2 linked regions of the Thermopolyspora flexuosa genome follow. The protein of the gene in region 1 interacts with the protein of each later gene in a pairwise test. Links are inferred from orthologs where the notes say so. Each region holds a gene or a part of one and is shown in the gene's direction. Other genes may lie near its edges.

Region 1 (7,601 bases):
TTCCCCTCGTGGTCGCCGCGCGCCTGCTCGACGAGCGAGGTGATGTCCACGCACCGGTTGACGATGAAGCGTACGTTGCCGCTCTTGTCGAGCACGGGGGCGTTCACCAGGTGCCAGTACCGCTCCTCGTACTCGCCGGGCCGGTCGGAACGTTCCACCTCGCGCCGCACGAGCGGCACCACGTCGGTGGTGCGCTTGGTGAGCACGCGCTCCAGCGAGGTGCGCACCGGCTCGAGCTCCCGCGCGTTCGACCCGTTCGACACGCCGGGGAACGCGGCGAAGATGGGACGGCCGATCACCTCCTCCCTGCTGCGCCCCGTGGCCCGGAGATAGGCCTCGTTCGCGGCCGCCACGACGAGGTCCGGGGTCAGCACGACGAACGGGGCGAACAGCGAATTGAACACCGCTTCATAGTCCACGTTGGTCTGCATGACACTCACCCCCGACCATCCGTACCCAGAATCGCCCATGTAGGTACATAGAGACCAATATCGGGACAACTCTCTCGGTCGGGTTCGGCTCTGCAACGGGCATCGGGACGATGGTCAAACCCCTTTGCGCCGTCAAAGTTCGGCAAAGCCTGCGCCGCCCGCCGTCTCCGAAACCGCGCCGTCATCGGGAGATCGTGCCTTCGCTGCGACTCATCGGCGCCATGTTCGACGGTCGCCGGGAGCCCTCGCATCGGCAAAGACGCGGGGTGAGCCGCGAAGGTAGATCTTTTCCTCTCGGGTACGGCCGGCCTCGCTCACCTGTTCGCATTCCCGGTGCCGCCGGGCCGTGGCCGATCGTTCCGCGCCCGTGACCGGTGATCTTCGGAGGTGCATCGGCGCAGGTCGGGGGGTGTCACGCCGGGAGCGGTCCCCGGGCGCGCACAGGGGCGGCCGGTTCGCGGCCCGGGCCGGCCCGGCGGTGCGGACGATGTTTCCGGCTCGCTTTCCCCATCGGGCACGCCGGTGCCGGGAAACCGGATTCCGCGACGCCCAGGGAAACACCGTTCACGCTTGACGGCATCCGTGCAGGCGTTTCCACAAAGTATTTGACCGGCACCGCGACCCGTGTGAAGGCCGATCGGGGAATGCGCCGCCGGTACGGCCTCGGTGTCGCGAACGCCGGGCCGTACCGGCGATCGCGACGGCGGAACGCGCCAGCGATGAAAGATGACCGCGCAATCGGTCCCCGCGATCACCGGCGAGCGGCCGATGCCGGAAATCGACACCGCCGTCCCGAATTCCGCTCGAATCCGGAACCACCGGCCGAGCGGCAAGGACGACCATCCGGTGGACCGGGAGGCCCGCCAGGCGTTCCGACGGCTCCAGCCGGGCATCCGCTGCCCGAGTGGCCGCCCGGCCTGCGCCCGACCGACGCGCCGCAGGTGAACGCGATCGGCGGACTCGCCGAAATCCCTGGTCAGAGGGCGTCGCCGCCAGGCTTGACCTCAAGCGAAGTCGAGGTCGGAGACTGTCGGGCGTACCGGCCCGACGACGACAGGAGTCTGATCACGATGCGTGCCATCCAGGTGCGGGAGTTCGGCGGCCCGGAGGTGCTGGAGCCGGTGGAGCTGCCGGATCCGGTCCCCGGACCCGGGCAGGTCGTGGTGGACGTGGCGGTGACCGACGTCATCTACCTCGACGTGATGCGGCGCTCCGGTCGGGCCGGGCCGGCCGCGCCCGCCCTGCCGTACGTGCCCGGCCGCGGGGGCGCCGGGCGGGTGCTCGCGGTGGGGGAGGGCGTGGACCCCGCGTGGGTGGGCCGCCGGGTGGTGGCGCGCACCGACGGCGGGTACGCCGAGCGCCTGCTCGCCGCCGAGGAGGAAATCGTCGAGGTGCCCGACGGGCTCGGCCTGCGGGAGGCGGCGGCCGTGCTGCACGACGGCGGCACCGCGGTCGGCCTGTTCGAGGCCACGCCCGCGGCCGCGCACGACTGGGTGCTCGTCACCGCCGCGGCCGGGGGAGCGGCCCACCTGCTGGTCCAGCTCGCGGGCGACGCCGGGGCCCGGGTGGTGGCCGCCGCCCGGGGGGAGCGGAAGCTCGCCATGCTCCGCGGCCTCGGCGTGGCGGCCGTGGTCGACTACTCCGAGCCGGGCTGGCCGGACCGGGTGCGCGCGGTGACCGGCGGCTCCGGCGTCGACCTCGTCTTCGACGGCGCGGGCGGCGAGTACGGCAGGGCCGCGTTCGACGCCGTGGCCGACGGCGGCCGGTTCGTCACGTACGGCTCGGCGGGCGGTGGCCTGACCGTGATCGACCCCGCCCATGCCGCGGAACGGAACGTGACCGTGCACAACCCGCTGTTCGCCGGGCCGCCCCCGGACCCGGCGACCGCCCGCGCCCGCATCGCCCGGGCGCTCGAGCTCACCGCCAAGGGCGTGCTCCGGCCGCACATCGGCGCGGTCCACCGCCTTGACCAGGCCGCCGAGGCGCACCGGGCACTCGAGGAACGACGTACCCTGGGCAGGGCGCTGCTGCTCGTCTCCGGCTGATCGCACGCCGCTCCGGCGGGCCGGTCACGCCGGGCGCGACGGGGCGGCGGCGCCGGGCCTCCGGAATCCCTGCGGGACCGGGGATTTTGTTCCGTACCGGGGGTGCTGACAGCCGTTGTTACCGGCACTGGGACACTACGTGGGAAAAGGTTTGCCCACGTACGAGTTGTCCGTTCGGACAGTCCACAAGATGTCCAGACGGGCTTCGTCCTACGGCCGGTAAAGAGGAGACCGAGATGACGATCAGTCCGCAGGCTCGGCGCGGAGAGGAAGCTGCCGGATCCTCCGGGACCGCTTTCAGGCTCGAGTACGACAAGGGTTCCTTGTCACTCCCGGTCCGTCCGGTCACCGAAGGGCCGGCCGGAATCGACGTGAGCAGCCTCCTCAAGGAGACCGGACACGTCGCGGTGGACCCCGGGTACGCGAACACGGCGAGCTGCGCCTCGGCCATCACCTACATCGACGGTGAGGCGGGCATTCTGCGCTACCGCGGCTACCCGATCGAGCAGCTCGCGGAGAAGTCCACCTTCCTCGAGGTCGCCTACCTGTTGATCTACGGCGAGCTGCCGACCCGTAAACAGCTCGACGAGTTCACCACCAACATCACCAAGCACACGCTGCTGCGTGAGGAGATGCGGCTGTTCTTCGACGGCTTCCCGCGGGACGCCCACCCGATGGCCGTGCTCTCCTCGGCGGTGAGCGCGCTGTCCACCTTCTACCAGGACAGCCTCGACCCGTTCGACAAGGACCAGGTCGAGATCTCCACGATTCGGCTCCTGGCGAAGTTCCCGACCATCGCCTCCTACGCCCACCAGAAGTCGATCGGTCGTCCTCTGCTCTACCCGGACAACTCGCTGGGCTACGTGGAGAACTTCCTCCGCATGACCTTCGGCGTGCCGAGCGAGCCGTACGAGGTGGACCCGGTCCTCGTCAACGTGCTCGACATGCTGTTCATCCTGCACGCCGACCACGAGCAGAACTGCTCCACCTCGACGGTACGGCTCGTCGGCTCCAGCCACGCCAACCTGTTCGCCTCGGTGTCGGCCGGCGTGAACGCCCTGTTCGGCCCGCTGCACGGCGGCGCCAACCAGGCCGTGCTGGAGATGCTGCAGGACATCTACAACTCCGGCGGCGACGTCAAGGCCTTCGTCGAGAGGGTGAAGCGGAAGGAGAAGGGCGTCCGCCTCATGGGCTTCGGCCACCGGGTCTACCGCAACTACGACCCGCGGGCCGCGATCGTGAAGAAGGCCGCCCAGGAGGTGCTCTCCCGGACCGGCCAGGGCGACCCGCTGCTCGACCTCGCCATGAGCCTTGAGGAGATCGCCCTCAACGACGAGTACTTCATCGAGCGCAAGCTCTACCCGAACGTCGACTTCTACACCGGCCTGATCTACAAGGCCATGGGCTTCCCCACCGAGATGTTCACCGTGCTGTTCGCGATCGGCCGCCTCCCCGGCTGGATCGCCCAGTGGCGGGAGATGATCGAGGACCCGATGACGAGGATCGGCCGTCCCCGCCAGCTCTACGTGGGCCCGTCCGCCCGCGACTACGTGCCGATCGAGCAGCGCTGATCCGGGCGTTTCCCTCGCCCCTGGGGGCCGGTTCTGTGGGTGCACAGGACCGGCCCCCAGGGCTCTTTCCGGGCGCCTCCGCCGCGTCGGCTCCCTCCGCCGTCCGCCGATCCGCGTGCCCGCCCCGGTTCGCGGGTAACGGACGGGGACAGGTGCGACAGGAAGGGGAGGCATGGCGAGGCGAACGCCCGTCGGTCCGGCCGGCCTGGGCGGCGAGACCGGCCCCGCGGACGACGACCCGCCGCGGCCGCCGGAGCCGGAGCCGCACGAGGAGGCCGGGCCGTACCGCCGGTCGGCCATGCTGCTCGACGCCGCGCTGGAGATCGGCGCGGAGCTCGACCTCAACACGGTCCTGGGCACCATCGTCGACGTGTCGATGCGGGTGGTGCCGTCCCGGTACGGCGCGCTCGGCGTGCTCGACGAGTCGGGCGGGTTCAGCGCGATGATCAGCCGCGGGTACTGCTCGGACCGGTCGGCGGCGCGCGGCGAGGAGATGCCGCACGGCACCGGGCTGCTCGGCGAGCTGGTGCGCGATCCCCGGCCGCTGCGGCTGGACGACCTGTCCACCCATCCGGGCTCGGCCGGGTTCCCCGAGGACCACCCGGTGATGACGTCCCTGCTCGGCGTGCCGATCGAGGTGCGCACGACGGTCTACGGCAACCTCTACCTCGCCGACAAGATCGGCGGGCCGTACACGCAGGAGGACGAGGACATCCTGATCGCGCTCGCCCGGGTGGCGGGCGTGGCGATCGAGAACGCGCACCTGTACCGGCGGCTGCGGCGCATCACCGAGGACTTCCAGCGGCGGCTGCTCCCGCCCATGCCGCAGGTCGAGGGCTGGGAGCTGGAGAGCCGCTACCTGCCCGCCACCCGGCTGCCGAACATCGGCGGCGACTGGTACGACCTGTTCCAGCTGCCCGACGGGGCGGCCTGCCTCGCGGTCGGCGACGTGATGGGCCACGACGCGCGCGCCGCCAACACGATGGCCCAGATCAGCAACATGCTCCGGGTCGTCGCCTACTACCGGCGGGAGCCGCCGAGCGACGTCCTGCACGACCTCGACCGGGCCCTGCACGACCTGCACGGCGGCCCGATGGCCACCGTGCTCCTCGCCCGCGTGGAGCCGTCCGCCTCCGGCGCCGCCCTGCTGCGCTGGGCGAGCGCGGGCCATCTGCCGCCGCTGCTCATCGTCCCCGGCGAGCGGGCCCGGTTCCTGCGCACCGAGCCCGGCCTGCCGCTCGGCGTCGACTTCGCCGTGCCCCGCCCCGACCACCACACCGAGCTTCCCGCGGGCGCCGCCGTACTGCTCTACACCGACGGCCTCGTCGAGCACCACGACCTCCACCTCGACGACGGCATGCGCAGGCTCGCCGACATCGCCACCGCCCACGCCGACGCCCCCCTGGCCCGGCTGTGCGACGCCCTCCTCGACGCCACCTTCGACGACGACGTCACCCTCCTCGCCGTCCGCTCCCGCCCCTGACCTGCGGTACGGCTCGCGCCGCGCCGTGGCGGCCCGGGCGACGGGATCGGTCATTTGTCGTAGTGCAGTGTGCCTCGTTGCCGGACGAGATCCGGGTCCGCGGTCGGCTCTACTGGGACGTGGCGGTGCCGGGGGCACCGCGGGCCCGGGCGGCGAGGCCTGGGCCGGGGCACCGGAGCAGGAGGATGTGACGTCGTGGGTGCTGAAAGTCTTGAGGCGGCGATCCAACGTGCGGGATCCGTGGTCGAGCTGCTGCGGAACTCGCCGGCCCGGCCGCACGCCTTCCCGGTGACGCCGGAGTTCACCAACTGGCGCTCCGAGCAGCAGGCGTGGCGGAAGACGTGTGCGCTGCTCGATCAGTCGCACCACATGACCGATCTCTACATCAGCGGCAAGGACACCCTGCGGCTGCTGTCCGACTTCGGCGTCAACACCTTCAAGAACTTCACGCCGGGCAAGGCGAAGCAGTACGTCGCGGTCAACAAGGACGGGTACCTCATCGGCGACGCCATCCTCTTCCACCTCGAGGAGAACCTCGTCGACGTCGTCGGCCACGTGACCGTGCCGAACTGGCTCGAGTACCACGCCAAGGCCGGCGGTTACGACGTGACGATCGAGCGCGACCCGAACTCGGTCGAGCGCCCGGCCGGGCAGCCGCCGAGGCTCTACCGGTACGAGCTGCAGGGCCCGACCGCGGTGCGGCTGCTGGAGAAGGTCACCGGTGGCCCGCTGCCGCAGGTGAAGTTCTTCAACATGACCGAGCTCACCATCGCCGGCCGCAAGGTGCGGGCGCTGCGGCACGGCATGGCCGGGCAGCCCGGGTTCGAGGTGTTCGGCCCGTGGGAGGACGGCGAGGCCGTGCTCGAGGCGCTGCTCGAGGCCGGCAAGGAGTTCGGGCTCGTGCGGGCCGGCGCCAAGGCGTACTCGACGGCGAACCTCGAGTCGGGCTGGATCCCGACCGCGGTCCCCGCGATCTTCGGCCCGGAGGAGCGGGAGTACCGGGAGTGGCTGCCGCTCGCCCAGGTCGGCTCGCTCGGCGGCAGCTTCGTCTCCGACGACATCACCGACTACTACGTCACGCCGTACGACATCGGCTACGGCCACATCGTCAAGTTCGACCACGACTTCCTCGGCCGCGAGGCCCTGGAGCGCATGGCCGGCGAGGCACGCCGTACCAAGGTGACGCTGGTGTGGAACCCGGACGACCTCGCCGCCGCGCAGCGCACGCTGTACGAGGACGGCGTCCCGGCCAAGTACCTCGAGTTCCCCAAGAGCCGCTACGCCTTCTACCAGGTCGACGCGGTGCAGAAGGACGGGAGGCTCGTCGGCCTCTCGCTCGACGTCGGCTACATCGCCAACGAGCACGCGTACGTGTCGCTCGCCACGGTCGACCGTGACCTGGCCGAGCCGGGCACCGAGGTCACCGTGCTGTGGGGCGAGGAGCCGAACACGGCCAAGCCGGCCGTCGAGCCGCACCGCCAGGTCGCGATCCGCGCGACGGTCGCGCCCGCCCCGTTCGTGCAGGAGGTGCGGGAGCACTACCGCAAGTGACCGAACGGGGGCGTGGCCCCCGGGACCGGGGCCGGTCGGCACTCTCCCGCCCGCACTCGCCGACCGGCCCCCACCGGTCACGGATCCTCGGGCGGCGGCGGCGCCAGACCCTCCCGTACGGCCACCAGGGCCGCCTGGGTCCGGGAGGTGAGGCGCAGCTTGCGCAGCACGTTGCTGACGTGCGTGCGCGCGGTACGCTCGCTGATCACCAGCTCGTCGGCGATCTCCCGGTTGGTACGGCCACCGGCGATCAGGGTGAGGACGGCCCGCTCCCGCTCGGTGAGCGCGCTCACCCCGCTGGGCGCGATCATCTCCCGGGTGAGGCGCCGGGCGACGGCCGGGTCGAGGAACGTCTCGTCGCGCGCGGCGGCGCGGATCGCCGAGGCGACCTCGTTCGGCCCCACGCTCTTGAGCAGGTAGCCGGACGCGCCGTTGCCGAGCGCGGCGTGCACCCGCTCGATCTCGCCGAAGCTCGTCAGGATCACCACCTTGACGTCCGGGTACTCCTGGGTGATCCGTC
Region 2 (7,766 bases), 1.7 Mb from region 1 along the record:
GGCTCGCGCACATCGCCGCGCACGGCGAGTTCCGCGCGGACAGCCCGCTGTTCTCCTCGCTGCGCATGGCCGACGGCCCGCTCACCGTGCACGACTTCGAGCGGCTGCGCCGCGCGCCGTACCGGATCGTCCTGCCGAGCTGCGACTCGGGCAGGCTCGCCCCGGTGGGCGCGGACGAGCTGCTCGGGCTCGCCGCGGCGCTGTTCCCGCTCGGCACCGCGGGGCTCGCCGCCTGCCTGGTCCCGGTGAACGACGAGGCGGTGGTGCCGCTCATGCTCGCCCTGCACGAGCGGCTGCTCGCCGGCGTGACGCTCGCCGAGGCGATGCGCGACGCACGGCACGCCGTGGCCGGTGACCCGCTGCACCGGGCCACCGGCTGGGCGTTCACCGTGATGGGCGCGGTCTGACGGCCGCCGAGGGCCGCCGCGCCCGGCGTGGGTGAGGACCACTTCTCCTTCGCGTGGCGTGCCGGGCGGGGCGCGAGACCGTCATCTGGCCCCCTCCTGCCACCCAGACGACGGACCCGCGCCCCGCGGGTTCGCGGACCACCCCTCCGGCGCCCCGCACCGGCCCCCGCGGGCGGAATCCGGCGCCGGGGAAGTGCGCCGGCCCTCCGCCCGCCGGGTGCGCGCCCACCCCGTGCGGTTCCGTCGGAGGCCCCCGCGGCGACTTCGGCGGAACCGGTTCCGGCGGCGGGCCGGACGCCGGGCCACCGCCGCGCGTCGCGTGCGGCGGCGGGTGCGGTGCCCACGTGCATTGCCGGGGGTGTGGATTCCGGTCACGTGGGCACCGCGCGAGGGTGTGCCGGGGCGGCGCGGCCGGCCGACCGCCTCTTCGTCCGGCGCGCACCGCCCCGGCGGCACCCCGCCCAGGTGATCCGTTCATACAGAGCAGCCAGGTGGCCTCCTGATACATGCGATCCGCCGGTTTGCCCCCCACCTGCGGGGGAACGGCGCGGAGGTATGCGAGGAGGTGCGTCGTGACCACCGTCGAGCGCCCGCCGGGCCGGGTCGAGGTGCGGGGGCGACGCCGCCCGGGGGCGGTCCTCGCCCACTGGCTGTCGTCCACCGACCACAAGGTGATCGGCCACCTGTACCTCATCACCTCGTTCGGGTTCTTCCTGATCGCCGGGGTGATGGCCCTGGTGGTGCGGGCGGAGCTGGCGCAGCCGGGCCTGCAGTTCGTCAACGCCGAGCAGTACAACCAGATGTTCACCATGCACGGCACGCTGATGCTGCTGCTGTTCGCCACCCCGCTGTTCGCCGGGTTCGCCAACGCGATCATGCCGCTGCAGATCGGCGCGCCGGACGTGGCGTTCCCGCGGCTCAACATGGCGAGCTACTGGCTGTTCCTGTTCGGCGGGCTGATCACGCTGTCCGGGTTCCTAACCGGGGACGGGGCCGCGTCCTTCGGCTGGACCGGCTACACCACCCTGTCGCTCGCGACGTTCTCCCCGGGGGTGGGCGGCGACCTGTGGATCATGGGGCTGGTGCTCGCCGGCATCGGCACGATCCTCGGCTCGGTGAACTTCATCACCACGATCATCCGCATGCGGGCGCCCGGCATGACCATGTTCCGCATGCCGATCTTCACCTGGAACGTGCTGCTCACCAGCATCATGGTGCTGATGGCGTTCCCGGTGCTCGCCGCCGCGCTGCTCGCCCTCGAGGCCGACCGCAGGCTCGGCACCCACATCTACGACCCGGCGAACGGCGGGCCGATCCTCTACCAGCACCTGTTCTGGTTCTTCGGCCACCCCGAGGTGTACGTGGTGGCGCTGCCGTTCTTCGGCATCGTCACCGAGGTGATCCCGGTGTTCAGCCGCAAGCCGCTCTTCGGGTACACCGGGCTCGTCGGCGCGACGATCGCGATCTCCGCGCTGTCGATGACGGTGTGGGCCCACCACATGTTCCCCACCGGCCAGGTGCTGCTGCCGTTCTTCTCCCTGCTCAGCTTCCTGATCGCGGTACCGACCGGGGTGAAGTTCTTCAACTGGGTCGGCACGATGTGGCGCGGCCACATCACCTTCGAGACCCCGATGCTGTTCGCGATCGGGTTCCTCGTCACGTTCCTTTTCGGCGGGCTCACCGGCGTGCTCCTCGCCTCGCCGCCGATCGACTTCCACGTGCACGACAGCTACTTCGTGGTGGCGCACTTCCACTACGTGCTGTTCGGCACCGTGGTGTTCGCGATGTTCGCCGGCTTCTACTTCTGGTGGCCCAAGCTCACCGGCAGGATGCTCGGCGAACGGCTCGGCAAGGTGCACTTCTGGATGCTGTTCGCCGGGTTCCACCTCACGTTCTTCGTCCAGCACCTGCTCGGGGCGGCCGGGATGCCCCGCCGGTACGCCGACTACTCCCCGGCCGACGGGTTCACCGCGTTCAACCTCGTCTCCTCGGCCGGGGCGTTCCTGCTCGGCCTGTCCACGCTGCCGTTCCTCTACAACATCTGGCACACCGCCCGCCACGGGCGGCGGGTGACCGTGGCCGACCCGTGGGGGTTCGGCAACTCGCTGGAGTGGATCACCTCCTGCCCGCCGCCGCGGCACAATTTCACCCGCCTGCCGCTCATCCGCTCCGAGCGGCCCGCCTTCGACCTGCGCTGGGGCCTGCCCGACCGGGTGAATCGATCATCACCCTGACCGCCCGGCCCCTCCGCCGCCTACGATGACCGTACGGACACCGGTCCGCGGCCAGCGGAACCACGATGAGCCGGCACAAGGAGCACCGTGTCCGCGGGATCGTCGAGGAGGCAGGGCGGGCGAGGGTGAGCGGATTACGGAGCAAGGAGGAGCACACGGCGGCGATCCGCAAGGACAGGCGGGTCGCGCTCGTCGTGAACACCCACTCCCGGCGCGGGCGGCGCAAGTACCTGGCGGTGATGCGGCTGCTGCACGCCGAGGGCTTCCGGCCGCTCGGCGCGTACGCGGTGATGGACCCGCGGCGGCTGCCCGACACGATCGAGACCGCGCTCGCGCTCAACCCCGACCTGCTCATCGTCGGCGGGGGCGACGGCACGCTCAGCGAGGCGGTCAAGCACGTGCCCGGCACCGACGCCGCGCTCGGCGTGCTCCCGCTCGGCACCACGAACAACTTCGCCCGCAGCCTCGGGCTGCCGCTCGACCTGGCCCGGGCGATCCGGGTGTTCCGGGTGGGCAAGGTGGCCGACGTCGACCTCGGCATGGCCGGGGACCGGCCGTTCGCCAACCTCACCAGCTTCGGCGTCTCGGTCGAGGTCGCGGCGACGGTGCGGCCGTGGCTGAAGCGGGTGCTCGGCCGCGCCGCCTACCCGCTCACCGCGCTCACCATCCTCCCGCACCACCGGCCGTTCCGCGCCGTGATCACCGTGGACGGCCGCCGCCACGAGCTGCTCACCCACCAGCTCAACATCGCCAACGGCCGGTTCCACGGCGGCTGGCAGATCGCCCGCGACATCAGCATCGACAACCACACCCTCGCCGCGTACCAGCTCGGCTCGGGCAAGCGGCTGCGGCTGCTGGTGGAGACGCTGATCCGGGCCACCACGGGCCGGTGGCAGAGCCTGGCGGGCGGGCCGTTCGTCACCGGCCGGGAGATGCTCGTGGAGATCGACCCGCCGCTGCTCGCGGACGTGGACGGCGAGGTCCGCCAGATCACCCCGCTGCTGCTGCGCAGCATCCGCAACGGCCTGCGGGTCATGGTGCCGCCCGACTTCGTCGACACCTGATCCGCCCGGTCCGGTCAGCACGCGGCCGGGGGAGCGGCCGCCTCCTCGGCTCCCGGCGCGAGGGCGGCGCGGATGCGCGCGGCATAGGACTCGGCCTCGGCCGCGTCCTGGTAGCGGGTGCGGGGCCAGAAGAAGCCGCGCAGGCCGTCCTTGCGGTTGCGCGGCACGATGTGCACGTGCAGGTGGGGCACGCTCTGGCTGATCCGGTTGTTCATCGCCACGAACGTGCCGCCCGCCGCGAGGCCGCGCTCGACCGCGCCCGCCACCGCCCGCACCCGCTGGAAGAACGGCCCGACCAGCTCGACCGGGAGATCGGTGAGGGTCTCGACGTGCGCGCGGGGCACCAGCAGCACGTGTCCCTTGAACACCGGGCGGGCGTCGAGGAAGCCCACGGCCACCTCGTCGCCGAAGACCGTCCACCCGGGGCGGTCGCCCCTGACGATCGCGCAGAAGGTGCACTGCTCCTGATCGGCCACCCGACGACCCTACCGGCGCCCCCCGCGGCGGATCACCGTCCGGCGCCTGCGGCGTGCCGCCCTCGCCCCGCCCGCCGCATCCGGCGCAGCACGAGGACGAGCACGGCCAGGCCCGCGAGCAGCGTGGCCGGGCCGGTACGCCGGCCGTGACCGGCCGCCTGCGGCTCGGCGGGTTTCCCGGGTTCGCCCGCCGTACCGGGGGTGGGGGCGGGCGCGGCAGGCACGGCCTCATCGGGGGCGGGGCCGCGGGTCTCGGCGGTGCGCGACTCGGGGGCGGTTTCGGTCTCCTCCTCGTCGTCCTCGGGGATCAGCTCCCTGCCGGTGTACCGCTCCTGGGCGATCTCGAAGCCCCAGAAGCGGAGCGGCGCGATGTTCCGGGAGTACCCCGGATGGTGGAGCGGCTCGGTCACGGGACTGCGGTGGACACCGATCTCGCCCGCCCGCAAGCGGAACTTGACGGGGTCCTCCGGGGAAATCGGTTCGTTCTCGGTCATCTCCGGGCCTCCCACGGGCGCCGCGCGGGAACCCTGCACCGCCGCGCGGTCGTCGGCAGAGCCCGACTACCCCGCAGGTGCCTCGCCAATCGCCCGTCGCGGACGGCCGGTTCCGGGCGTACGGCCGGCGGACGAGGCCGTTGGACGGACCGCACACGGCGGACCCGGATACGGCGAGGTGCCCGTCCCGGCACGGTTCGGGCGGGCGGCCGGGACCTGGGGCACCGACCGGACGGGGCGGCGCGGGTGGGCCCATTGCACTCCGGCCGTCGTTGCGGGTCATTCCGGACCCGGAAACCGGCGTCCCGGTGTTCATTTCGCGGCCTACGCGCGGCTGTTCGCCCTGCAGGCGTCCGGCTACCGCGACGGGATTCCGGGTGCGTGAGGCACGGCCGCGGTACGGCGGGGCGGACGAAGTCGCCGAGGCTGCCGGTGCCGCCCGGGCCGCGCAAGGAGTAGGCTCCGGCCCGTGGAGCCCGTGGTGCTGGTTCTCGTAGTGGCCGCCCTCGTGGGCGTTCCCGGACTGGTGTTGTGGCAGGTTCTGCGGGGCCGGCGCGACCTGGGCAGCACGCGGGCGGAGCGGGCGACGTTCGAGACCCTGCACACCGCGTCGCTCGCCGCCCCGCCGCTGCGCGCCGGGCTCACCAGGGCGGGTGCGATGAAGTCGTCGCGGCACCTGCGCGAGCTGCTCGGCTCGCCCGCGATCGCGATCACCGACAGCGAGGAGCTGCTCGTCTACGAGGGGGTGGGGGACCACCATGCCGCGGACGCGTTCCGCCACGCGCAGAACACGCTGAAGGACGGCCGCACCCAGGTGCTCGGCCCGGACGTGATCACCTGCGACGTGCCCGAGTGCCCGATCCGGTACGCGGTGGTGGTGCCGCTCACCACCGACGAGCGGGTGGTCGGCTCGCTCGCCGCGTACGGCGACCACGCCTCGGCGGGCCTGGTGCGGGCCACCCAGGAGGTGGCGAACTGGGTCGACGTGCAGCTCGAGCTCGCCGAGCTGGACCGCTCCCGCACGCTGCTCATGGAGGCGGAGGTGCGCGCGCTGCGGGCGCAGATCTCGCCGCACTTCATCTACAACTCGCTCACCACGATCGCGTCGTTCGTGCGCACCGACCCGGAGCGGGCCCGGGAGCTGCTGATCGAGTTCGCCGACTTCACCCGCTACTCCTTCCGGCGGCACGGCGAGTTCACCACGCTCGCCGAGGAGCTGCGCTCGATCGACCGCTACCTCATGCTGGAGCGCGCCCGGTTCGGCGACCAGCTGCAGGTGACGCTGCGCATCGCGCCGGAGGTGCTGCCGGTGGCGCTGCCGTTCCTGTGCCTGCAGCCGCTGGTGGAGAACGCGGTACGGCACGGCCTGGAGAGCAAGGACGGCGTCGGCCGGATCACGATCATCGCCGAGGACGCGGGGTCGGAGTGCCACATCAGCGTCGAGGACGACGGCATCGGCATGGATCCGGAGCGGCTGCGGCGCATCCTCGCGGGTGACCCGGACGAGCGCTCCGGCTCGGGCGGGGTCGGCCTCGGCAACGTGGACGAGCGGCTCCGCCAGGTCTACGGCGACGAGTACGGCCTCGTCGTCGAGACCGGCATCGGCGCGGGCACGAAGGTCAACGTCCGCGTGCCGAAGTACCACCCCGGCGTCTCGGTCCGCTGACCCGCCCACGCGGTACGGCCGGGCGATTTGGGGGACATTTTCGCCTTTGGTAAAGCCGGTTACCGGCGGCGTCGGAAACGTCGCGATCGATGGGGCACGGACGGACGGGAGCGACGCGGAACACTCGCCTCCGTGCCCCGTCGTGATCGCGCCACATGTGGTTTTCGCGTGGTTCACATTGGCGTAACGGGAATGAAAAGTTCGGCGCTGTCGTGCCCAAGGGCCTTACCAGGCGGGCAGGGCCGCGGCGCGGCCGCAAGGTGGGCGTTTCCGCTGCTCATACGGGTCCTCGGCAGGACCGGGAGGTACGGCTGCGCCGCGATCGGATGCCGCTCGCGGCCATCCGGGCGGCCGAACGGCGGGCGGTGCCTTCCGCCGGGAAAGAGCCGGGACGGGCGGGCCGCCTGGCGGTTTTCATATAGGCCCTGCGACGGATTACCGGCGGGTGCGCGGATGCCGCCCGTTTTCGTGATCCGCAAACCGGCCGGCGAGGCGTATCCCTGCCATCGGCCCGTGCGTCCGGCGGCGCCCCGGACCACGAATCGTGTCCGCCGAGGCCGCGGCCGCGCATCCCCGCCGCGGATCGATCCCCCGGCCGGAACCCGCGGCGGGAGGGAACGCCGGACGGCACTCGTCGCCACCCCGGCGGCCTCGGCCTCGCCCGTGTGGGCCACGACCCGGTCCGCGATCACCGGCGAGTGTCCTGCGCGACGCTCCCGAGCGGCTTCCTCCTGCCCACCACCGCCCTGGCCGGATCGCGCGGGCGGAAGGCCTTCCGCGCACCTCCGACGCATCTCCCGGCCGCCGAGCACGCCGCGGACCCGCGGGCCGGCCGGTGCGCAGGCCGGTGATCCCGCCGCCCATGCCGCCCGGTGGCACGTCCGGCGCACCTTTGGGGGAATGTTTGCCCAGGTTGTGGGCAGGTGAGCCGGCCCGCCGTACGGCACCGGCCCGGCCCGGGCCTGCCGTCGGTACAGGTTCGGTGCGCTTTACATGACCGTGTGCGGATGTCGTCAAGTAAGTCTGTTAGACGTGGGTGGCCTCGGCTGCGGCCGTTGACATTGCATGTCGGATTCATCACGCTCGTTGGCATTCGCAGTTGGCAGTAGGGAGTGAGTAGTGGTCGGCCTTCGAGTCCTCGCGGTCGATGATGAACAGCCCGCCCTGGAGGACCTGGCGTACCTGCTGCGTGCGGATGACCGGATCGGGGAGGTGCTCACCGCCCGTGACGGGGCCTCTGCGCTGCGGCTGCTGGATCGGGCACTCGCGGAAGGGCGGCCGATCGAGGCGGTGTTTCTCGACATCCGCATGCGCGGGCTCGACGGGGTGGTGCTCGGCAGGCTGCTCGCCCAGTTCGCCCGGCCGCCCCGCGTCGTGTTCGTGACCGCCTACGAGGAGCACGCCGTCGACGCCTTCGAGATCAAG

Evidence for each region.
Region 2: the proteins of FHX40_RS00390 (region 1) and FHX40_RS07500 interact in binary tests that used the Escherichia coli proteins (3 or more experiments, as listed by UniProt). The link is inferred for Thermopolyspora flexuosa from one-to-one orthologs.

What each region holds. Positions count from the first base shown.
Region 1 is NZ_VFPQ01000001.1:90,451-98,051, forward strand. What follows is about bases 2,083-4,879. They hold FHX40_RS00390 (citrate synthase), read left to right. Parts: upstream 2,083-2,712; coding sequence 2,713-4,047; downstream 4,048-4,879. Other genes in these bases: FHX40_RS00385 (zinc-binding dehydrogenase), read left to right, coding at 2,083-2,476; FHX40_RS00395 (PP2C family protein-serine/threonine phosphatase), read left to right, coding at 4,220-4,879. Also shown: FHX40_RS00375 (PAS domain-containing sensor histidine kinase), read right to left, coding at 1-431; more of FHX40_RS00385, read left to right, coding at 1,502-2,082; more of FHX40_RS00395, read left to right, coding at 4,880-5,530; FHX40_RS00400 (aminomethyl transferase family protein), read left to right, coding at 5,726-7,081; FHX40_RS00405 (response regulator), read right to left, coding at 7,159-7,601.
Region 2 is NZ_VFPQ01000001.1:1,742,578-1,750,343, forward strand. Bases 1,744-4,705 are described here. They hold FHX40_RS07500 (diacylglycerol/lipid kinase family protein), read left to right. Parts: upstream 1,744-2,706; coding sequence 2,707-3,705; downstream 3,706-4,705. Other genes in these bases: ctaD (aa3-type cytochrome oxidase subunit I), read left to right, coding at 1,744-2,641; FHX40_RS07505 (HIT family protein), read right to left, coding at 3,720-4,181; FHX40_RS25015 (hypothetical protein), read right to left, coding at 4,214-4,675. Outside these bases: FHX40_RS07490 (CHAT domain-containing protein), read left to right, coding at 1-407; more of ctaD, read left to right, coding at 980-1,743; FHX40_RS07515 (sensor histidine kinase), read left to right, coding at 5,145-6,341; FHX40_RS07520 (LytR/AlgR family response regulator transcription factor), read left to right, coding at 7,461-7,766. UniProt on the Escherichia coli protein: In vitro phosphorylates phosphatidylglycerol but not diacylglycerol; the in vivo substrate is unknown.